DNA from 4 places in the Streptomyces sp. NPDC048197 genome. Region 4 is predicted to be linked to each of the others. Evidence: riboswitches for the same ligand, from Rfam matches in the RefSeq annotation. Region 4 holds a riboswitch; each other region holds the start of a gene.

The links. Region 4 has a riboswitch for cobalamin ahead of ACGF4C_RS27475 (HoxN/HupN/NixA family nickel/cobalt transporter). Riboswitches for the same ligand answer to the same signal wherever they lie in the genome.
Region 1: another riboswitch for cobalamin. It lies ahead of ACGF4C_RS05395 (cobalamin biosynthesis protein); the one in region 4 lies ahead of ACGF4C_RS27475 (HoxN/HupN/NixA family nickel/cobalt transporter).
Region 2: another riboswitch for cobalamin. It lies ahead of ACGF4C_RS17135 (CbtB-domain containing protein); the one in region 4 lies ahead of ACGF4C_RS27475 (HoxN/HupN/NixA family nickel/cobalt transporter).
Region 3: another riboswitch for cobalamin. It lies ahead of cobN (cobaltochelatase subunit CobN); the one in region 4 lies ahead of ACGF4C_RS27475 (HoxN/HupN/NixA family nickel/cobalt transporter).

The regions. Positions count from the first base shown of each region.
Region 1 is NZ_JBIDAJ010000003.1:10,874-16,267, forward strand. Features, by position in the region: gene ACGF4C_RS05380 (extracellular solute-binding protein) at 1-79, opposite strand, end outside; gene ACGF4C_RS05385 (caspase family protein) at 76-2,751, opposite strand; gene ACGF4C_RS05390 (hypothetical protein) at 2,757-3,182, opposite strand; cobalamin riboswitch at 3,384-3,519, shown strand; gene ACGF4C_RS05395 (cobalamin biosynthesis protein) at 3,649-4,635, shown strand; gene ACGF4C_RS05400 (cobyric acid synthase) at 4,632-5,394, shown strand, end outside.
Region 2 is NZ_JBIDAJ010000011.1:60,359-65,752, forward strand. Features, by position in the region: gene ACGF4C_RS17110 (lysylphosphatidylglycerol synthase transmembrane domain-containing protein) at 1-439, shown strand, start outside; partial or broken gene ACGF4C_RS17115 (RibD family protein) at 353-997, opposite strand; gene ACGF4C_RS17120 (creatininase family protein) at 990-1,745, opposite strand; gene ribA (GTP cyclohydrolase II) at 1,871-2,563, shown strand; gene ACGF4C_RS17130 (CbtA family protein) at 2,675-3,424, opposite strand; gene ACGF4C_RS17135 (CbtB-domain containing protein) at 3,440-3,661, opposite strand; cobalamin riboswitch at 3,702-3,857, opposite strand; gene ACGF4C_RS17140 (histidine phosphatase family protein) at 3,971-4,534, shown strand; gene ACGF4C_RS17145 (SPW repeat protein) at 4,679-5,119, shown strand; gene ACGF4C_RS17150 (hypothetical protein) at 5,266-5,394, opposite strand, start outside.
Region 3 is NZ_JBIDAJ010000001.1:644,115-649,508, forward strand. Features, by position in the region: gene ACGF4C_RS02895 (precorrin-8X methylmutase) at 1-110, opposite strand, end outside; gene cobG (precorrin-3B synthase) at 107-1,552, opposite strand; cobalamin riboswitch at 1,768-1,896, shown strand; gene cobN (cobaltochelatase subunit CobN) at 1,933-5,394, shown strand, end outside.
Region 4 is NZ_JBIDAJ010000024.1:72,604-77,997, reverse strand. Features, by position in the region: gene ACGF4C_RS27500 (DUF1524 domain-containing protein) at 1-267, shown strand, start outside; gene ACGF4C_RS27495 (MerR family transcriptional regulator) at 409-855, opposite strand; gene ACGF4C_RS27490 (SDR family NAD(P)-dependent oxidoreductase) at 963-1,910, shown strand; gene ACGF4C_RS27485 (helix-turn-helix transcriptional regulator) at 2,058-2,501, shown strand; gene ACGF4C_RS27480 (VOC family protein) at 2,512-2,922, shown strand; gene ACGF4C_RS27475 (HoxN/HupN/NixA family nickel/cobalt transporter) at 3,034-4,143, opposite strand; cobalamin riboswitch at 4,174-4,424, opposite strand; gene ACGF4C_RS27470 (metalloregulator ArsR/SmtB family transcription factor) at 4,506-4,913, shown strand; gene ACGF4C_RS27465 (carbohydrate ABC transporter permease) at 4,906-5,394, opposite strand, start outside.

The DNA of each region.
Region 1 (5,394 bases), on a different contig from region 4:
CGGAGGTGCAGCCGGAGACCGCCGCGGTCAGCGTCAGGGCGAGCGCGGCGGCCGGCCAGGGCCTACGGGGGTTCCTCACCGGTCCTCCTTGCCCGCGGTACCGATGGACGCGATCAGGCCGGCCAGCAGGTCGGGCGCCTGCGGGCCGCCGGGCACGCACTGTCCCCGTGAGGCGCCGGCCAGCCCCTGGAGGGCGAAGTTGTCGCAGCCGGCCCTGCCCAGCACCAGCGTCAGCACCGGCACCGCGGGCTTCTCCTTCAACAGCGCGGTCAGCCGCTGCTCGACACCCGCCGCGCGCCGCAGCCGGCCGTCGTCCTCGTCCATGATCAGCACGATGGCCTGGTTGCTGCCGGACGACTTCTTCATCTCCCGTACGGCGGCGGTCAGCGCCTCCTCCATCGCGGCGCCGTGGTCGACCAGGTCACCCTTGGCGATCTTGTCCAGGGCGGCCTTGCCGTGCGCCGGGTCGACCGTGCCCAGACGGACGACCCGGCGCACCGCGTCCGGATCGCCGGGGTGGGCGCGGTCGGGGAAGGTCCACAGGCCGTAGGTGTGGCGGGCGCCGACCATCTCCAGGGCGCGGCCCGCGGCGCCGAGGGCGACCGGGAGCTTGCCGTCGTCGGCCATCGAGGTGGAGGTGTCCATGAGGAGGAGCAGCCGGCTGGGCCGCTGCGCCTTGTCGTAGCCGTCGAGGACCCGGGCGACCTGCTCGGTGCCGGCCGCGAAGGGGACGACGGGGGCGTCGAGGTCGGCGTTGGCGCGGCTGCTGCGCAGCGGGGAGTCCGGCGCCGGCGCGGGGGCCGTGCCGTCCTTGCCGGGGACCGGGCGGTAGCCCTGCGCGGTGAGCACCGGCCGGCCGCCGTCCGGGGCGCGCAGCCAGTCGGCGAAGCGGTCGACCGCGGCCTGCCGTGCGGTGGCGTCCGTGGCGCCGCGCCAGTCGACGCGGATCAGCGGGTGGTCGAGCGCCGGGACGTTCTTGGGGTAGTACGCGACGTAGCGGTCGTCCGGGGCGAGCGGGCCGGACAGGGCGGGACAACTGCCGATCGCCCGGCCGAGGTTGTAGTCGGTCAGGGACTTCTCGGAGACCAGCGGTGCCGAGCGGTCGCCGCGGCCGGCGCCGGCGGGGGCCTGGCCGGTGGCGGTGGCAGTGGTGTCGGGGCCGGGGCCGGTGGCCGGGCGCAGTGAGCACAGCAGCTCGGTGCTGTCGGCGTACTGGCTGCCCGGGGCGGAGAGCCGCTGCTCGGCGCCCTCGGCGAGGGCCGGGTCCGGGGAGCCGGCGGAGCCGATGTGCGAGCCGTCGTTGGCGAGGTAGAGGCCGATGGTGTGCAGCAGGCCGGTGCCGGACAAGACCGGGCTGGGGCGCAGCAGTTTGAGGTCCTGGTGGCCGCTGTCGGTGCCGGTGAGCAGGTCCTGCCAGGAGGCGCCCACCCTCTGGACGTCGGCCGGCCGCTTGCCGGCGGGGATGCCGACGACCAGCGGGCTGTAGGCGACCGGCCCGGTGTTGTGCAGCGTCGCCGGGGAGCCTGTGGCGGGCATGCCGCGGCGGGCCTCCTCGTAGTCGGCGGTGGATTCGGGGATCCACAGGTCGGGTTGCGGGCCGGGCCGGTAGAGCGGATCGGTGCCCTTGTCGTCCGGCTCGCCCGGGCCGGTGCCGCGGGCCTCGCCCTGCCAGCGGACGGCGGCGGCGAAGCCCTGGTCGATCTGGTCCTTGGCGGCGGAGTAGACGGTGATCTGGGCGCGCCGGCAGCCCGCCGGGAGGTCGCCCTCGCCCTGCAGCGGGCGGGTGTTGGCCTCGGACATCTCGTAGTCGAACGCGGCCTGGCGCAGGGTCGGTTCGGCCTCCGGCGCGGTGAGCAGCCGCAGTTCGAGGGCGGGCGGGCAGTTCGGCAGCGGCTGCAGCAGCTGCCGGACGACGAGTCCGGTGGCGATCAGGACGAGCACGGTGAGGCAGGCGAGCAGCGGTTTCAGGCGGGGCCGGACGTACTCGTTGAAGTGGCGGCGTAAGCGGGCCCGGGGCGGGGTCGGCAGCGGGACCTCGGGGGTGGCGAAGGACAGTACGACGTCGTCGACGGTGTTCTGTTTCGCCGACCGGGGCTCCCACACGTCGCCCATCGGCGTCCGCTCACCGGCGAGCCGGACCCGCAGCTCCCGTACCAGGTCCTCGAAGGTGACGAACCGCCTTCCAGGGATGCCGTTTTCCAGGATCTGCACCAGGGCCCGGTTGAAAACGGTGCCGCCGGCCGGTTCCTCCCCGCTGAAGATCCGGCGGTTGGGCTGGGCGGCCATCAGCAGCGACATGGGTTTGCGGTGGGCGCCGAAGGCGCCGCCGGCGTTGCCCGCGTAGCAGCACTCCAGGATGATCACGATGCGTTCGGCGCGGGCGCTGTCGAGGCAGGAGAGCACCGCGTCCTGCCAGGAGACGGTGGTGTGGCTCTGCCGGGACACCGAGGCGCCCACCATCAGCTGCAGGTCGCCGCCGTCGCTGCCGACCCAGCCGTGGCCGGCGAAGTACACCAGCAGCAGGCCGCGGGCCTCGTCGACGACGGTCTTGAGCGCCTGGCTCAGCTCCTCGGGCTCGATCGGCTCGCAGAACCTGACCTCGTCGGTGGTGAACAGGTCGGTGGCCGTCAGGGCGCGGGCCAGCTTGGCGGGGTTGTCCCGCACCGCGGGCAGGTCGTCCAGCGTGGCGTAGTCGTGGACACCGATCAGCAGCGCCCGGTTGGTCTTTCCCCGCGCGTCGTATTCGGACATCCGGCTCAGTCCTCGCCGGTGCTGCCACTCTCGTGCGCCGGGCTGCCGGGATCGGGGCGTGCGGGACCGCCGTCGCCGACGACCTCGACGGCGGGTTCCTCGCCGGCGGCGCGCTCCTCCTTGCGGCGCCGCAGCCATTCCCGCACGGCGATGCTCATTCCCTTGGCGACCTCGGTGACGATCGCGCCGACGATGACCAGGATCAGGTCGTCCACGCCCACGGCCATGTCGGCGGGGCCCGGTTCGTCCCCGCCGTCCGTGCGGTGCGGGGGCTGCGGCCGGTGTTCCCAGGTGTGTTCCCGGCGGCTCAGCCAGGGTTCGCGCTCCAGCCAGGCCCGGAGGTCGTCGAGGTCCTGCTGCGGATTGTCCGTCCCGGTGACCCTGAAACGGATCTCCTGACGGTCCTCGTGGTGGTCGACGTGCTCCGGCATCCCCCAGCCCCCTTCCGGCGGCCCCTTCGCCACCGTGCACCAGATAGTGACGTGGAATCAGGGACGGGGGCAACCGTCCGTGACGCCACCGCCACCCTGTGGCGTGCGCCACAGGGCCTGCCATCGGGCAGCGTCGCAGGTCAAGGGCGAGTTGACGGGCCTCGCGGACCGTGGTGGACTGCCGGGGCCAATCGGCGACAGATGAGGAAGTCCGGTGAGAATCCGGCGCGGTCCCGCCACTGTCACCGGGGAGCGTTCCTCCGACGAGGGCCACGGTCCGTACCGACGTACGGGCGGGAAGGCCGGGGGACACGCCGATCCGGGAGCCAGGAGACTCTGGTCGCCGTCACGTCGAGCCAGGGCGAGGACCCTGAGTGAGGACACAACGCCATGCCCGGCCGCCCGCCCCGCCCCCCACTGCCCGCTGCCGCAGGGCCCCTTCGAGGACCGACGGCGGCCTGATCCGATGCGCGGCGAACACGCGGGATATGCGTGCGGCGCGGCTCTCGGCTTCCTCGGCGACCTGATCGCGGCGGACCCTCGGCGCGGCCATCCGGTGGCCGCGTTCGGCCGGGCCGCCGCCGCCGTCGAGCGCCGGCTGTGGCGCGACCACCGGGGCCGCGGCGCGGCCCACGCCGTGCTGTGCGCGGGCGGTGCGGCGGCCGGCGCGGCGCTGCTGGAGCGGGCCGTACGGCACCGCCGCGGCGCCCGGGTGGCGCTGACCGCGGCCACCGTCTGGGCGGTGCTGGGCGGCACCTCGCTGGGCCGGGAGGCGCGGGCCGTCGGCGGTGCGCTGGAAGCGGGCGATCTGGACGTGGCACGGGAGCGGCTGCCGCATCTGTGCGGCCGCGATCCCGAGGCGCTGGACGGGCCGCAGATGGCCCGCGCGGTGGTGGAGTCGGTGGCCGAGAACACCTCGGACGCGGTGGTGGGCGCCCTGGTGTGGGGTGCGTTCGGCGGGGTGCCCGGTCTGGTGGCGTTCCGGGCGGTGAACACCCTGGACGCGATGGTGGGTCACAAGTCCGCGCGCTACCGGCGGTTCGGCTGGGCGGCGGCCCGGCTCGACGACGTCGCCGGCTGGCCCGGCTCCCGGCTGACCGCCGCGCTGACCGTGCTCGCGGGCCCCGGCCGGCGCGGTGCGCTGGCGGCCTGGCGGGCGGACGGCGGGGCGCATCCGAGCCCCAACGCGGGCCCGGTGGAGGCGTCGTTCGCGGGTGCGCTGGGCGTGCGGCTGGGCGGCACGCTGGCGTACGGCGGACGGGTGGAGCACCGTCCGGTGCTCAACGGTGCGGCGCGGCCGCCCGTGGTGGCGGACATCGAGCGGGCGGTGCGGCTCTCGCGGCGGGTGAGCGCGCTGGCGCTGGTGGCGACGGTGGCGGGACGGCTGACGGCGGGCGCGGTACGGCAGAAGGTCGCGGGCAACAGGGGCACGAGCGGGAGGAAGCGCCGGTGAACGGGCAAGGCGGGACGGCCGGGGGGCTCGGCGGCGGGCTGCTGGTCGCCGGTACGACGTCCGACGCGGGCAAGAGCGTGGTGACGGCGGGGATCTGCCGCTGGCTGGTCCGGCAGGGCGTGAAGGTGGCGCCCTTCAAGGCGCAGAACATGTCGCTCAATTCGTTCGTCACCCGGGAGGGCGCGGAGATCGGCCGGGCGCAGGCGATGCAGGCCGCCGCGGCCCGGGTCGAACCGACCGCGCTGATGAACCCGGTCCTGCTCAAGCCGGGCGGCGACCGCAGCAGCCAGGTGGTGCTGCTGGGCAGGCCGGTGGGTGAGATGAGCGCGCGCGGGTATTTCGGTCGGGCCGGGGGGTCGTCCCCCGGGGAGACGTCGCACGCGGGCGGGCGGGAGCAGTTGCTGGGGACGGTCACCGACTGCCTCACCGAGCTGCGCCGCACGCACGACGCCGTCATCTGTGAGGGCGCGGGCAGCCCCGCCGAGATCAATCTGCGCCGCACCGACATCGTGAACATGGGCATCGCCCGAGCGGCCCGGATACCGGTCGTGGTGGTCGGCGACATCGACCGCGGCGGCGTCTTCGCGTCCTTCTTCGGCACCACGGCGCTGCTGTCGAAGGAGGACCAGGCGCTGGTCGCGGGGTACTTGGTCAACAAGTTCCGGGGCGATGTGACGCTGCTGGAGCCCGGTCTGGACATGCTGCGGCAGCTGACCGGGCGGCCGACGCTGGGCGTGCTGCCGTACGCGCACGGGCTCG
Region 2 (5,394 bases), on a different contig from region 4:
GCCGCTGAACGTCGGCGGCTGGGGCCCCCGCGAGGGCGTCGCCGCCTGGGCGTTCGGCGCCGCCGGGCTGGGCGCGGCGCAGGGCCTGGCCACCGCCGTCGTCTACGGCGTCCTCGCCTTCGCCGCGAGCCTGCCCGGCGCCGTGGTGCTGTGCGTCCGGTGGGGCGCCGCCCTCCGCGCCGGCCGTCCGCAGCTCCATCTCGAAGAGGGTGTCCTCCCCGAGCAGGCTGCGCCGCAGCGGCGGCCGGAGCGCCTCGCGCATCACCGTCGTCCCGGGGAACCGCAGGCCGGGCACGCCGTCCCCGATCAGTACCGGCGCGACCGTGAGGTACAGCCGGTCCAGCGCACCGGCCTGCAGGAACCGCGACACGGTCACCCCGCCGCCCTCGATCAGCACCCGGCCCAGGCCGCGGCGCGCCAGGGCCGCGAGCAGCCGTGACGGGGCGAACGCCGCCGCATCGGCCAGCCGGAGCACCTCGACGCCCTCGCCCGTGACGTCCGGCGGCACCGCGGCGTCCGGCCCCACCACCCACAGCGTCGGCGCGGCCCGGTCCGTGAACACCCCGCTCCCGCGCGGCACCCGGCCACGCGGATCGAGCACCACCCGCACCGGGTTGTCGCCGGGACAGGCCCGTACGGTCAGCCGGGGATCGTCCGCCACGGCCGTACCGGCCCCGACCAGCACGGCGTCGGCGAGCGCCCGCAGCCGGTGCAGATGGCGGCGGTCGGCCGTCCCGGTGACGTAGTCGGCATCGCCGGTGCGGGTCGCCACGAAGCCGTCCAGGCTCTGCCCCAACTGCCCGAACGCCACCCGCGGGCCGGCCAGGCAGAGCGGCAGATAGCGCTCGGCGAGCTCCGCGGCGCCCGCCGAGGCGGGCTCCTCCCAGCGCGGCCGGCCGTCGCCGTCCCGCACCAGCCCGGCGGCCCGGGCCTGCCCTTCCGTACGGATCCGCCGCAGCCGCTGCCACGCCTGCGCGGTCCCCAGCGGCTCAGCCATCGGCGTCCGCCCCGGCACCCAGCAGCGCGACGTACTCGGCGAACGCCTCGGTCAGCCCGGCCAGCAGCTCCCGGCCCTTGTGGGCGGAGGCGAGCGACGGGCGGCCGACGACCCCGGACGTGGTGTACGCCGACAGCCCCAGCATCAGCAGGTGCCGGCGGTCGTCGGCCGGGCAATCCGCGCCGGCGTAGCCGTCCTTGACCAGTTCCGGATGGGCGTGCAGCAGGATCGAGGTCTCCAGTTCGCCCGCGTGCATGTCGCTGTGGGCGGAGGTGCGTATCCCGGCCCGGTCGCGGGCCGCGTCCCAGTCGGCGGTGCCGGGGAACAGCGCCATCCGGATGCCGCGCCCGGCGGATTCCTGCACCACGTTGCGCAGCACGTAGTTCCCGCCGTGGCCGTTGACCAGGACCAGAGCCCCGATCCCGGACCGGAGCAGCGAGTCGGCGAGGTCCGTGACGACGGCGTGCAGTGTCCGCGCCGAGATGCTGACCGTCCCCGGCCAGGCGGCGTGCTCCTGCGAACAGGAGACGGTCAGCGGCGGCAGCAGCAGGACGTCATGGGCGGCGGCCAGCTCCCGGGCGACGGTGCAGGCGATGACCGTGTCGGTGGTCAACGGCAGGTACGGGCCGTGCTGTTCGAAGCTGCCGATGGGCAGCACCGCCAGCTGCGGCCGCCTTCTGCGGACGTCCTCGGTGGTGTCGGCCGGCAACAGCCCGGTGGGCGTCGGCGGTTGCGGGGGAGCGGTCATCGGGATCGGCCGCCTTTCGTCGGTCGGCCCGCCGGGAGCCGGTCGGGACGCGGGTGGCGCAGCATACTTGTCATGTATCTGAGTGATCGCCGCCGGGTTCCGACCCCCGTGGGTACCATCGCGCCATGACGGACCCCGACGCCCTGTGCGGCCCCCGCCCCGGTCATGACCTCGCCGTCGCCCCCGACGCGGCCCGCCCCCTGCCCGGCGTGGCGCGGGCGGTGTCGGTCCGGCTGCCCACCGCCTACGGGGAGTTCCGGGCGGTCGGCTATCTCGACCGGCCCAGCGGAACCGAGCATGTGGCGCTGGTGTACGGCGAGGTCACCGGCGAACCGGTGCTGACCCGGGTGCATTCGGAATGCCTGACCGGGGACGCCTTCGCGTCCCGGCACTGCGAGTGCGGTGACCAGCTGTCCGCGGCGCTGCGGGCGATAGCGGCGGCCGGGCGCGGCGTGCTGGTCTACCTCCAGGGCCACGAGGGCCGGGGCATCGGCCTGCTGGCGAAGCTCCGCGCGATGCAGCTCCAGGAGGAGGGGCTGGACACCGTCGAGGCGAACATCGCGCTCGGCCTCCCGGTCGACGCCCGGGAGTACCGCGCCGCCGCGCAGATCCTCGACGACCTCGGCGTCCGCGCGGTACGGCTGCTGTCCAACAACCCGCGCAAGCGCGCCGCGTTGGTGCGGTACGGCATCTCCGTCACCGAGCGCGTCCCGTTGCTGGCCGAGCCCCAGGCGGAGAACATCCGCTATCTCCGCACCAAGCGCGAGCGTCTCGACCACGACCTGCCGCACCTCGACGGCATCCCGGGCCAGCTCTGACACACCGTCAGGTCCGTACCGACAGAAGCGGTCCGGGTGTGACGCAGCAGGTCCGGGGCCCGCGAGGAGCGCTCGCGGGCCCCGGACCGGTGGTGCGGTGCAGGTGCCGGATCAGGAGGCGACGGACACCGCCCCGGCCCGCTCGGCGGCCGGCCGGGCCGTGACGACGCGCTCCGCCAACTGCCCGAAGACCAGCCCGAACGCGGCCCACAGCACCAGCTGGACGGCGAGCGCCGACAGCCGGAACTGCCACAGCAGCGTGGCGGAGAAGTCCGCGGGCACCTCGTTGACGGCCGGCAGGAACGCGTAGGCGAGCCCGACGGCGACCACGAACGCGGCGACGGCGGTCACCGTCGCGTACCAGTTGCCCAGCTTCAAAGCCAGCCGCCGGCCGAGGATCGTGGCGGCGACGGCCAGCAGGAGGCCGAGCAGCATCATCAGGAAATACAGGGCGGTGCGTTTGCCGATGGTGTCGGGGTCGCCGACCGACGGTGGATTGGCCGGGTATTTCAGGAACGGTACGACGTAGCCGGCCACCAGCGCCGCCCCGGAGAGCAGCAGGGCCGTGGCGCGGGCCCCGAACCGGCCGATCCGCCCCAGGGCGAAGCAGAAGGCCAGTGCGGCGATCCCGCCCAGTGCCACGCCGTAGACCAGGACGCCGGTGGCGAGCCCGGCCGTGGACTGCAGTCCACGGCTGACCACTTCCATCTCGTGTTCGTGGCTGTGTGCCTCCTCGAAGGCGATGGCGGCGTCGATCCGCGGTTCGCCCAGCACGTAGGCGACGAGGAGGGCCAGTACGCCGGCGGCCAGGCCGGCGAGCATGCCGCGGACCATCAGGGTCCTGACGGTGAGGGAGTTCATGGCTGCGGCCGTCCGTCAGTGGCAGGGGAAGCCGAGGAGGTGGCGCCCGTCGTGCAGCCATTCATGGACGTCCGAACCGGACAGCAGCGAGGTGGCGCCCTGCTCCGCGCCGACGAAGTACAGCAGGACCAGCAGCAGCACACCGGCGAACAGTGCCCAGGGGGCGATCGCCTTCAGCGGGAGAGGGGCGGGGGTGGTGGTGGCGCCGGTGGTCGGCGGTGCGATGGACGAAGCCATGGCATGACCTCCTGTTGGGGGGAACTCGCGTCCCCGGTAATGGGAGTGCAGAACGACATGCGGGTCTGGCTCATCCGGTACCGGCCCCTGGCGGGCTGATAAAAAACCGGACATACAGTGGCGCGACCGCGCCGGGATCCCACCGGCTTCCGTCATGCCGTCGTCAAGCACCGGGAAACGTACCGTGATCCGGCCATCTGGCCAAGACCGTACGGGGGGCGGACCGGTGCGGGCCGGGGCGCATCCGCCGGGCAACTTCCTTGCCCGTCTGAGGAGTTGGCGTCCCGGCGACAGAGGAGGGAAGAGGGCATGACAACTCGGGTGATGCTGGTCTCACCGGCCGCGGGCGACGCCCAGCGCGAGGTGCGCTTCGACGACGACTCCCCACCGCACGCGGCCGGGCTGCGACGGGCCCGGGCCGCCGCGGGGGCGCTGCCGGCCGCCGACCGGGTCTTCGCCTCGCCCTCCGCGCGCTGCCGGCGCACCGCGGAGGAGCTCGGACTGCCGGCCGGGCCGGTGCCGGAGCTGGCGGGCTGTGCGATGGGGGAGTGGCGGGGGCGGACCCTGGCGGAGCTGGCCGAAACGGAACCGCTCGCGGTCTCCGCCTGGCTGGACGATCCGGACTTCGCCGGGCACGGCGGGGAGTCGCTGCGGCAGCTCTGCGACCGGGTCGCGGGCTGGCTGACCCGCATGGCGCTGGACGCCGGACGGGTACTGGCGGTCGTGGAACCGGACGTGGTGCGGGCCGCCGCGGTGTGTGCCCTGCGGGTGCCCGCGGACGCCTTCTGGCGGCTGGACGTGGCACCGCTGACCGTGACGGAGCTGAGCGGGCGGGGCGGCCGCTGGAATCTGGGCCTGGGCCGTGCGCTGTAGCGCGGGGCGGTGGAAAGGTGACCGTACCCCTTCAAAATTCACCTGCTTCTTCATCTACACATAAAGGCGACATAAGCGCAGAATTAAACCGTGGCCCGATGCCACGCGATAACGGCCAGGCTGCGAGCGAAGGAGGCGAGTCGCATGGCCGACGTCTCACACCACAGGGGAGATCTCGCAGGTCACCCCGACGCTTCGGAGATGCAGGCCCGATACGAGCGGGTGCTCGGTGGGCGTGATGTGGTACTTGTCGACGGTCCGGTGTTCCTCGTCGGCCTGTACTGCGCCGTCTCGCCGTTCATCGTCCATTACACGCTGGCGCAGCCCGCCCTGGCGACGCACAACCTGATCGTCGGGATCGCGATTGCCCTGCTGGCGGTCGGCTTCACCGTGACCCCGGCGCGGATGTACGGGCTGAGCGGCGCGATGTGCGCGATCGGCGTGTGGATGATCATCGCGCCCTGGCTCGTGGGCCGCAGCCCGGACGCGGGCGTCATCTGGAACAACGTCGTCATCGGTGCGCTGACGTTCCTGCTGGGCGCCTTGTGCGTCGCCGCGGCGTCCAAGCGCCGCACCACCACCTGAAGGCGCTGCCCGCGGGGCCGCAATGAGTGACCGCCGGTCCGCCTGCCCTTCCCGGACAGGCCGGCCGGCGGCCGTATGCCGTCTCCGGCCCGGGCAGAACCGCCCCTCGGTGCCGGTCAGGACCCCTATCGGTACCGGTCGGACCCCTATCGGTACGGGCCGCGCCCGCCCGCCGCCAGGTGTCCGGCGAGGCCCGCCAGGACCAGCCCGCCCGCCAGGAGCAGGGCGTGCGCCAGCAGGATCCCGGCGGCCAGGCTGCCGGCCGCGGCGGCGGG
Region 3 (5,394 bases), on a different contig from region 4:
ACCCGGCTGACGTCGGCGGGCAGGCCGGCGAGGTCCGCCTCGGCGCGGATGGTGGCGAAGGACTGGCGGTAGATCTCCGCACCGTCCTTCTCGTAGTCGAACGCGGTCACTCTGGCCTCGTTTCTGGCGTTCCTGGTGTTGCGGGTGGTGCGGATGGTGCCGGTACTGCGGATGACGCGGGGGTTGCTGTCGCTGTCGGTGTGGTCGGTGTTGCTGTCGCCGGCGGCGTCGGCCGCGGTGTGTCCGGGCCGACGACCGCGACCCGGTATCCCGCCTCCGTCGCCAGTACGTCGATCCAGGTGCCGTGCGGATGCCCGCAGCGGCGCTCGCAGCCGGACCAGTAGAGGGGGGCTGACGGTGGCACGGGAATGGATGCGGGGAGGCCTGGTGGCAGGGGTACGCCCGCCTCGACCGCGGCCGTCACGTCCGCGCGGACGTCGGTGAGGGACTTGGCGCAGCCCGGTCGGCCGGTGCAGGCGCCGATGCGGTGCCAGGGGGAGGACGGGTCGGTGACCAGGCCGGCGGCGGACAGTGCGCGGAGGCGGGGCGCGGCCGCGGCGGCCGGCAGGCCGGGGACGACGATGCCGCGCCACGGGGTGAGGCGGAGTCCGCCGGATCCCTCGTCGGCCGCGAGGGAGGCGAGCAGCCGCCACTGGGCCACCGACAGCCTGCCGAGCGGCGCCAGTACGGACAGCGCGCGGCGGCCGTCGCGGCCCTCGATGATGCCGGGGGCGGAGGAGTCCGCGTGGCGGACCACTGGCTCGGCCACACCTTCCCCCTCCGCCACGTACGACGCCTCGATGCCCGCCGCGCGCAGCCCCGCCGCCACGTCCCGCGCCGACAGTGCGTGGCCCTCGGGGAGTTCACGCACCCGCCAGGCGCCGGTGCCGCCGGCCGCCGCGGCGGTCAGGAACGTCTCGGCGGCGGCCAGTGCCGCGCGCGGTGCGTCCGGGCCGGCGATCCGCAGCGCCGCCGGGTCGTCGCCGACCCGCAGCAGCGCCCCGCCGCCGGCCGCCCCGTCACCCGTGATGCCCGATTCTGCGACCAAGGTCACATCGCCGCCGAGCGCCGCCACATCGCCCCGCCCGTCGTCCAGGACGAACAGGAAGCGGCCGGACAGCGCAGGTGCGGAGTCGCTCGCGCACAGCAGCTCGTCCAGCCGGCGGGCCCACCACCGCACGTCAGCAGGGGTGTTCCGGTCCAGTCCGGCCAGCGGGGAGGCGAGGATGTTGCGGATGCGTTCGTGGCGTTCGGAGGGCAGCAGGCCGGCGTCGTGCAGCAGCTCGGCGAGGCGGCCGCCGCAGCCGTCCGGCAGGCCGCGCAGCTCGACGTTGCCGCGCGAGGTCAGGGACAGCCGGCCGTCACCGAGCAGGTCCGCGGCATCGGCCAGCGCGTGCGCCTGACGAGCCGTCAAGTCACCGGCGGGGATGCGTACTCGGGCGAGATGGCCGTCGGCGGCCGGATGCAGCCGCAGTGCTCCCGGGCAGGCGTCACCGCGGGCCCGCACGGGCGGCTCGGCCCGTCGGGGCCGTGGTGAGGGGGAGGGCGGCATGGCGGCGAGCATACCTACGACGGTGCGCGACCGATCCGGGGCGGATCCGGCCATGAAACGGACGAATCCGGCCACCGCGGCACGGGCCGCGAAGGCCCGCGTCCCGGGCGTGCGGAAGCCGCCGCCCGCGGTGTCGCCCCGCCCCCGCCAAGGCCCGCTTACCTCCTCCGCCCGCAGCCCTTACTATGCAGGTCGGCGGGTCGGCTGACCCGTCGGACGCCAGCGACGGCGCCGGGCCCTTCGGCCCGAGGGAGGAAGCCCGGTGAGAATCCGGCGCGGTCCCGCCACTGTGAACCCGGCCGGTGCCGGGTGAGTCAGGAACTCCCGCCGTCCTTACGACCACCCGGGGCGCGGACACCCCGAGGAAGGCCAGCGCTCGCATGCTGCATTCGTCCGGGGACCACCCCGCGGCCCCCCGAATCCTGCTGCTGTCGACCTCCGACACCGACCTGCTCAGTGCCCGCGCGGCCACCGGCCCGGTGGCGTACCGGCTCGCCAACCCCGCCCGCCTCGACGTCACCGGTCTGCCCGACCTGCTCGACGGCACCGACCTCGTCGTCGTACGCCTCCTCGGCGGCATCCGCGCCTGGCAGGAGGGCCTCGACCTGCTGCTCGCCCAGGACCAGCACCGGCCGGTGGTCGTCCTCACCGGCGAACAGGCCCCGGACGCCCAGCTCATGGAGCAGTCCACGGTCCCGGTCGGCATCGCGGCCGAGGCGCACGCCTACCTGGCGCACGGCGGCCCCGGCAACCTCGAACAGCTCGCCCGCTTCCTCTCCGACACCGTGCTGCTCACCGGCCACGGCTTCGAACCGCCCGAGCCCGCCCCGACCTGGGGCCACCTGGAGCGCCCGGCCGCCGACGGCACCGGCCCGGTCGTGGCCGTGCTCTACTACCGCGCCCACCACATGAGCGGCAACACCGGCTTCGTGCACGAACTGTGCGCGCAGATCGAGACGGCCGGCGGCCGCCCGCTCCCCCTCTACGTCGCCTCGCTCCGCGCCCCCGAGCCCGAACTCATCGACGCGCTGCGGACCACCGACGCCATCGTCACCACCGTCCTCGCCGCCGGCGGCACCAGGCCCGCCGAGGCCGGCGCCGGCGGCGACGACGAGTCCTGGGACGCCGGCGCGCTGGCCGCCCTCGACGTCCCGATCCTCCAGGCGCTGTGCCTGACCGGGCCGCGCAGTGCCTGGGAGGAGAACGACGAGGGCCTCTCGCCGCTCGACGCCGCCTCGCAGATCGCCGTGCCCGAGTTCGACGGCCGGCTGATCACCGTCCCGTTCTCCTTCAAGGAGGTCGACGAGGACGGCCTCCCGGTCTACGTCGCCGACCCCGAGCGCGCCGCCCGGGTCGCCGGCATCGCCGTACGCCACGCCCGGCTGCGCCACCTCCCCAACGCCGACAAGCGCCTCGCGCTGGTGCTCTCCGCCTACCCCACCAAGCACTCCCGCATCGGCAACGCCGTCGGACTGGACACCCCCGCCTCCGCCGTCGAACTGCTGCGGCGGCTGCGTGCGGACGGCTACGACTTCGGCGACGAGAGCGCCGAGCCGGTGCCCGGCCTCGCATCCGGTGACGGCGACGAGCTGATCTACGCCCTCATCGAGGCCGGCGGCCACGACCAGGAGTGGCTCACCGAGGAGCAGCTGGCCCGCAACCCCGTCCGCATCCCGGCCGCCGACTACAAGCGCTGGTACGCCACCCTCCCGGAGGACCTGCGCACTTCGGTGGAGCAGCACTGGGGGCCGCCGCCGGGCGAGATGTTCGTGGACCGCACCCACAACCCCGACGGCGACATCGTGCTCGCCGCGCTGCGCCGCGGCAATCTGCTGGTCCTCATCCAGCCGCCGCGCGGCTTCGGCGAGAACCCGATCGCGATCTACCACGACCCCGATCTGCCGCCCTCGCACCACTACCTCGCCGCCTACCGCTGGATCGCCGCTTCCCGCGAGGACGGCGGCTTCGGCGCGGACGCCATGGTTCACCTCGGCAAGCACGGCAACCTGGAGTGGCTGCCCGGCAAGAACGCCGGCCTGTCCGCGGCCTGCGGCCCGGACGCCGCCCTCGGCGACCTCCCGCTCGTCTACCCCTTCCTGGTCAACGACCCCGGCGAGGGCACCCAGGCCAAGCGCCGGGTGCACGCCACCCTCGTCGACCACCTCGTCCCGCCGATGGCCCGCGCCGACTCCTACGGCGACATCGCGCGCCTGGAGCAGCTGCTCGACGAGTACGCGCAGATCTCCGCCATGGACCCGGCCAAGCTCCCGGCCATCCGCGCCCAGATCTGGACGCTGATCCAGGCCGCCAAGCTCGACCACGACCTCGGTCTGGAGGAGCGCCCGGACGACGACGGCTTCGACGACTTCCTGCTGCACGTCGACGGCTGGCTGTGCGAGGTCAAGGACGCCCAGATCCGCGACGGTCTGCACGTCCTGGGCGCCGCGCCGGCCGGTGAGGCCCGGGTCAACCTCGTCCTGGCCATCCTCCGCGCCCGGCAGATCTGGGGCGGCACCTCCGCCCTGCCCGGCCTGCGCGAGGCCTTGGGCCTCGACGAGTCCGCCGCGACCCGCACCACCGCCGACGAGGCCGAGGCCCGGGCCCGCGCCCTGGTCCAGGCGATGGAGGACGCCGGCTGGGACCCGGCCGCGGTGCCCGGCGTGGCCGCCGGCCACGGCCCGCAGGTCGCCGACATCCTCGACTTCGCCGCCCGCCAGGTCGTCCCGCGGCTGGCCGCCACCACCGACGAGATCGACCACGCCGTACACGCCCTGAACGGCGGTTTCGTCCCGGCCGGCCCGTCCGGTTCGCCGCTGCGCGGGCTGGTCAACGTGCTGCCGACCGGCCGCAACTTCTACTCCGTCGACCCCAAGGCCGTCCCCTCCCGGCTCGCCTGGGAGACCGGCCAGGCCCTGGCCGACTCCCTGCTGGAGCGCTACCGCACCGACAACGGCGACTGGCCGCAGTCCGTCGGCCTGTCCCTGTGGGGCACCAGCGCCATGCGCACCAGCGGCGACGACGTGGCCGAGGCCCTGGCGCTGCTCGGTGTCCGCCCCGTATGGGACGACGCCTCCCGCCGCGTCACCGGCCTCGAAGCCGTCCCGCTCGCCGAACTCGGCCGCCCCCGCATCGACGTCACGCTGCGCATCTCCGGCTTCTTCCGCGATGCCTTCCCGCACGTCACCGGCCTGCTGGACGACGCGGTACGGCTCGCCGCCGGCCTGGACGAACCGGCCGAGGACAACTTCGTCCGCGCCCACACCCAGGCCGACCTGGCCGCCCACGGCGACGAACGGCGCGCCACCACCCGCATCTTCGGCTCCCGCCCCGGCACCTACGGCGCCGGCCTGCTCCAGCTGATCGACTCCCGCGACTGGCGCACCGACGCCGATCTCGCCGAGGTCTACACCGTCTGGGGCGGCTACGCCTACGGCCGCGGCCTGGAAGGGCGCCCGGCCCGGGACGAGATGGAGGCCGCGTACAAGCGGATCGCGGTCGCCGCCAAGAACACCGACACCCGCGAACACGACATCGCCGACTCGGACGACTACTTCCAGTACCACGGCGGCATGGTGGCGACGGTGAAGGCCCTGCGCGGCGGCCAGGCGCCGGCCGCCTACATCGGCGACTCCACCCGTCCCGAGACCGTCCGGACCCGCACGCTGGTCGAGGAGACCTCCCGGGTCTTCCGCGCCCGGGTGGTCAACCCCCGCTGGATCGAGGCGATGCGCCGCCACGGCTACAAGGGCGCCTTCGAACTCGCCGCCACCGTGGACTACCTGTTCGGCTACGACGCCACCACGGGCGTGATCGCCGACTGGATGTACGACAAGCTCGCCCAG
Region 4 (5,394 bases):
GCCTGGCGCTCCGGCGCCGACTCCTGGAGCGCCGACCAGCGCAAGGCCTTCGGCAACGACCTCAAGGACCCCCAGCTCCTGATCGCCTCGGAGTCCTCCAACAGCTCCAAGAGCGACAGCGGACCGGCCGACTGGAAGCCCACCAACCACGCCTTCTGGTGCACCTACGCCAAGGACTACACCCACATCAAGTCCATCTGGAAGCTCACCACCACCGACAAGGAGAAGACCGCCCTGTCCTCCATGCTCGACAGCTGCACCAACTGACCGACGGCGGACGGGGGATGAGCACTCCGCCGCCTCTCGCTCCGCTCGGCACAGGCCCGTAACGCGGTGTCCGGCCGGCCCTCCCTCCGGCCGGACACCGCGGCCGGCTCAGAAGGCCCTGCGGCCGGAAAGCCCGACCTTTCAGGAGGACTGCACCGCGTCCGAGGGCGCAGGCGCGGACGTGGGGGCCCACACCCCCGCAGCGGTTCCGTTGCGCACGTGCTGCTCGTACGTGACGACCTTGGCGTGGATGACGTCCAGGCAGGCGTGCAGGTCCGCCATCTTCGCTTCCACCGCGCGCTCGTGCTCGCGCAGCAGCGCCAGCCGGTCCGGTTCATTGCCCGGACCGGAGCGGACGAGGTCCGCGAACTTCCTGATCGTGGCGATCGGCATGCCGGAGGCGCGCAGCCGGTCGCACAGCGCGAGCCAGTCCACGTCCGCCTGCACATAGACGCGCTGCCCACCGGCGGAGCGCGGGATCTCCCGCAGGAACAGCCCCTCGCGCTCGAAGAACCGCAGCGCATGCACGCTCATCCCGGTCAACTCGGCGACCCTGCCTATGGACATGCCGTTCGCGTGCTCACCCATCCTGCCCACCCCTCCATCCCGGTTCATCCCGGTACATCCCCTTCATCTGCTCCCTCGGCGAACCGTACCTTGACCTAGCGTGCACTCCAGCTTTTAGCGTCGTCCGCATGATCATGAAGCAGCAGAAGATCGGCACGGGATTCGGCGCGCACAGTACGGCCGACGAGGTCCTGGCCGGTATCGACCTGGCCGGCAGCACCGCGCTGGTCACCGGCGGATACTCCGGACTCGGCCTGGAAGCGACTCGCGCCCTGGCCCGCGCCGGGGCCCGCGTCATCGTCCCCGCCCGGCGGGCGGCCGTCGCCGAGGAAGCCCTGCAGGACGTCCCCGGGGCCGAGGTCCGCACGCTCGACCTGGCCGACCTGGAAAGCGTCCGGACCTTCTCCGACCGCTTCCTGCGGACCGGGCGCACCCTCGACATCCTCATCAACAACGCCGGAATCATGGCCTGTCCGGAGACCCGCATCGGGCCCGGCTGGGAAGCCCACTTCGCCGTCAACCACCTCGGGCACTTCGCGCTCGTCAACCGTCTCCGTCCCTGCCTCGCCCCCGGCGCCCGGGTGGTGGCCGTGGCCTCCTCGGGGCACTTCCTCTCCGGCATCCGCTGGGACGACCTCCACTTCCGGACCGGCTACGACCGCTGGCTCGCCTACGCGCAGTCCAAGACGGCCAACGCCCTCTTCGCCCACCACCTCGACCGCCTCGGCGCCGCGGGCGGACTGCACGCCTTCGCCGTGCACCCGGGCAGCATCCTGACTCCGCTGCAACGCCACGTCCCGCGCGAGGAGTGGCTCGCCCACGGCTGGGTCACCCCCGACGGACGGCCGGCCGACGGCTTCAAGACACCGCAACAGGGCGCGGCCACCGCGGTCTGGGCCGCGACCTCACCGCTGCTCGACGCGTACGGCGGTGCCTACTGCCAGGACTGCGACCTCGCGGACCCGGCCGAAACCGATGACATGCTCGTCGGCGGCGTCAAACCCTGGGCCACCGACCCCGAAGCCGCCGCCCGCCTCTGGGAACTCTCCAGCGCACTCACGGAGACGGACTTCTGAGCCGTCCGGGCGTCGCCGGCCGCCCGCGCCCCTGCCCGCGGCAACCGTCCGGCGGAAGGGACCGGCGGAGGTGACCGGCGCTCCCCTGCTCCCGCCGGACGCCGGCGGTGCTGGGCAACGCCGGCGGGACATGGCACCATCGCGCTCGTGACCAGCAGACCCACCACGGCCCAGTCCCTGCGCGATCTCGCGCTGCTGCGCCGCGTCCGCGACCGGATCGACCGGGAGTACGCCCAGCCGTTGAACGTCGAGGCGCTCGCCCGTGGCGTGAACATGTCGGCCGGGCACCTCAGCCGCCAGTTCCGGCTGGCGTACGGCGAGTCCCCGTACTCCTACCTGATGACGCGGCGCATCGAGCGCGCGATGGCCCTCCTGCGCCGTGGCGACCTCAGCGTCACCGAGGTCTGTTTCGCGGTCGGCTGCTCGTCACTGGGCACCTTCAGCACGCGCTTCACCGAGCTGGTCGGGATGCCGCCCAGTGCCTACCGGCGCCAGGCGGCGCTCGCCCCGGCGGAGCTGCCGCCGTGCCTGGCGAAGCAGGTGACCAGACCGATCAGGAATCGAGAAGCGCAGGTCACCGAGCGCCTCTAGCGTGGGAGCCATGGACATCACCATTCACACCAGCTTCCTCCCGCACGACGACCCGGACGCCTCCCTGGCCTTCTACCGCGACACCCTCGGCTTCGAGGTCCGCAACGACGTCGGGAACGGCAAGATGCGCTGGATCACGGTCGGCCCCGCCGGCCAGCCCGACACGTCGATCCTCCTGGCGCCGCCGGCCGCCGACCCCGGCGTCACCGACGACGAGCGCCGCACCATCACGGAGATGATGGCGAAGGGCACCTACGGCTGGATCCTGCTGGCCACCAAGGACCTCGACGGCACCTTCGAACGGGTGCAGGCCGGCGACGCCGAGGTCGTCCAGGAGCCGACCGAGCAGCCGTACGGCATCCGCGACTGCGCCTTCCGCGACCCCGCGGGCAACCTGATCCGCATCCAGGAGCTGCGCTGAGCCGGCCGGCGGGCGCAGCCATGACCACGGCGAGGGGGCGGGGCCGCGACGCCCCGCCCCCTCCGCCTGCCGAGTGAGCGCGTACTCACGGCGCCGGAACGGAACGCAGCCTCAGCCCGTGCCGGCGGAGCGCGCCGCCCAGCGCTTCTCGACGCCGGCCAGGCGCCAGTACGCCAGCGCCGCGGCCCACACCACCACGAACAGGCCGACGATGATGAAGCCGACGTTGTCGAGGTCGAGGCCGGAGATCCAGCCGGTCACCGGGTCGCTGAGACCGAGCTTGTCGTGGAGCACGGTCACCAGCTCGATGGTGCCGATGAAGAGCGCGACGGCGATCGACAGGCCGGTGATGGTGAGGTTGTAGTAGACCTTGCGCACCGGGTTGGAGAACGCCCACTGGTAGGCGAAGTTCATGAAGGTGCCGTCGAGGGTGTCGAACAGGCTCATGCCCGCGGCGAAGAGCAGCGGCAGGCACAGGATCGCGTACCAGGGCAGGCCGGCCGCGGCGCCGCTGCCCGCCATCACCATCAGCGTGACCTCGGTGGCGGTGTCGAAGCCGAGCCCGAAGAGGAAGCCGAGCGGGAACATCTGGCCGGGGCGGGAGATCGAGCGGGTGAACCGGCCCAGGAAGCGGTTCATGAAGCCCCGCGAATCCAGCTGCTGCTCCAGCTCCGCCTCGTCGAGGCGGCCTTCGCGCATCCCGCGGAACACCCGCCAGATCCCGGTCAGCGCAATGAGGTTGAGGGCGGCGATGAGGTAGAGGAACGTGCCCGAGACCGTGGTGCCGACGGTGCCCAGGATCTGGTGGGTGCGGGATTCGTCGTTGAGGAGGGTGCCGGCGAGCTGAGCACCGCCGGCGACGAGGGCGGCCATGGCGACCACGACGCTGGAGTGGCCCAGGGCGAACCAGAAGCCGACCGACACGGGACGCTTGCCGTCGGCCATCAGCTTGCGGGTGGTGTTGTCGATCGCGGCGATGTGGTCGGCGTCGAAGGCGTGCCGCATGCCCAGGGTGTAGGCGGTGATGCCGAGTCCGACGCCGAAGACCTGGCTGCCGACGGAGTAGTGGTGGGGCACCACGAGCAGGAACAGCACGCCGAAGGCGACGACGTGCAGCCCGGCTATGACGGCCATCAGGCCCGCGGTACGGACGGTGTCCTGCCGGCGCCAGCGGAACGTGGCGGGGGCAGGGGTGGTCGGGGTATCGGTGGACAGGGCCATCCGGCGGTCACGCTCCAGCACCTCGTGGATCACTTCGTGAGATGCCGTGGCCGGTCTCCTGGCTTTGGGGTATCACCCTGCTCCTTTAGAGCTTGGGGAAGGGTGCACGCGTCCTGCCCCGCCTTCCCGGCCGCAGGCTGCGGTCAGTGGCGTCGTTACGCGCACCGTGCGCGTAACGAAAAGGGCCGGAAACTCCCCGATCACAGTGGCGAGGGCCGCGCCGGTCTGGGACCACAAGGTCCGTCACCGGCTTCCCGAGCACCACGGCGCGCCAACCTTACGGGTCGTCCGACGATTCCTTCAAGCCTGCACAACTGTGCAGGTATCCAAGATCACATTCGGTGACCTGCAAAGATGTCCTCATGCATCTCGTCCCGGCCGAGCGCGCCGACCACCGCACCATCGACGGCCACCGCGTCTGCGACGCCATCGCCGCCATCGGTGAGCCGGGCGAGGTCCGGGCCTGGGCCGACCGCTTCGCCCTGCTCGCCGATCCCGGGCGCCTCGCCCTGCTGCTCGCCCTCCACGGGGCCGGCCCCATCGCCGTCTCCGACCTGGCGGTCGCCACCGGCATGAAGGACACCGCGGTCTCGCAGGCATTGCGCCTGCTCCGGGCCGCCGGCGTGGTCGAGGGCGCCAAGGACGGCCGGGTGGTGCGCTACCGCGTGGTCGACGACGCGACCGCGGAACTGCTGACGCAGTGCACGACGGCGGGGCCCGCTGTGCTGGACAGCGGGCCCCGCGCCGTGCGGTCGCCCCGGGCTACTTGACCGAACCGGCCATGATCCCCTGGACGAAGTGCCGTTGGAACGCGAAGAACACGATCAGCGGCACGATCAGGGACAGGAAGGCGCCGGGCGCCAGCACGCCGATGTTGCTGCCGAACTGCCGCATCTGCGACTGCAGGGCGACCGTCAGCGGCTGCGACTCGTTGTCCGCGAAGAGCAGGGCGACCAGCATGTCGTTCCAGACCCACAGGAACTGGAAGATGGCCAGGCTGGCGATGGCCGGGCGGCCCAGCGGCAGGATCAGCTGGGAGAAGATCCGCCATTCCCCACCGCCGTCCATCCGCGCGGCCTCCAGCATCTCCTTGGGGATCTCCGCGAAGTAGTTGCGCAGCAGGAAGATGGCGAACGGCAGACCGTACGCGGTGTGGAACAGGATGACGCCGGGGATGGAGCCGAACAGGCCGAGCGCGCCGAACAGTTTGGCCACCGGCAGCAGGCCGATCTGCACCGGCACCACCAGCAT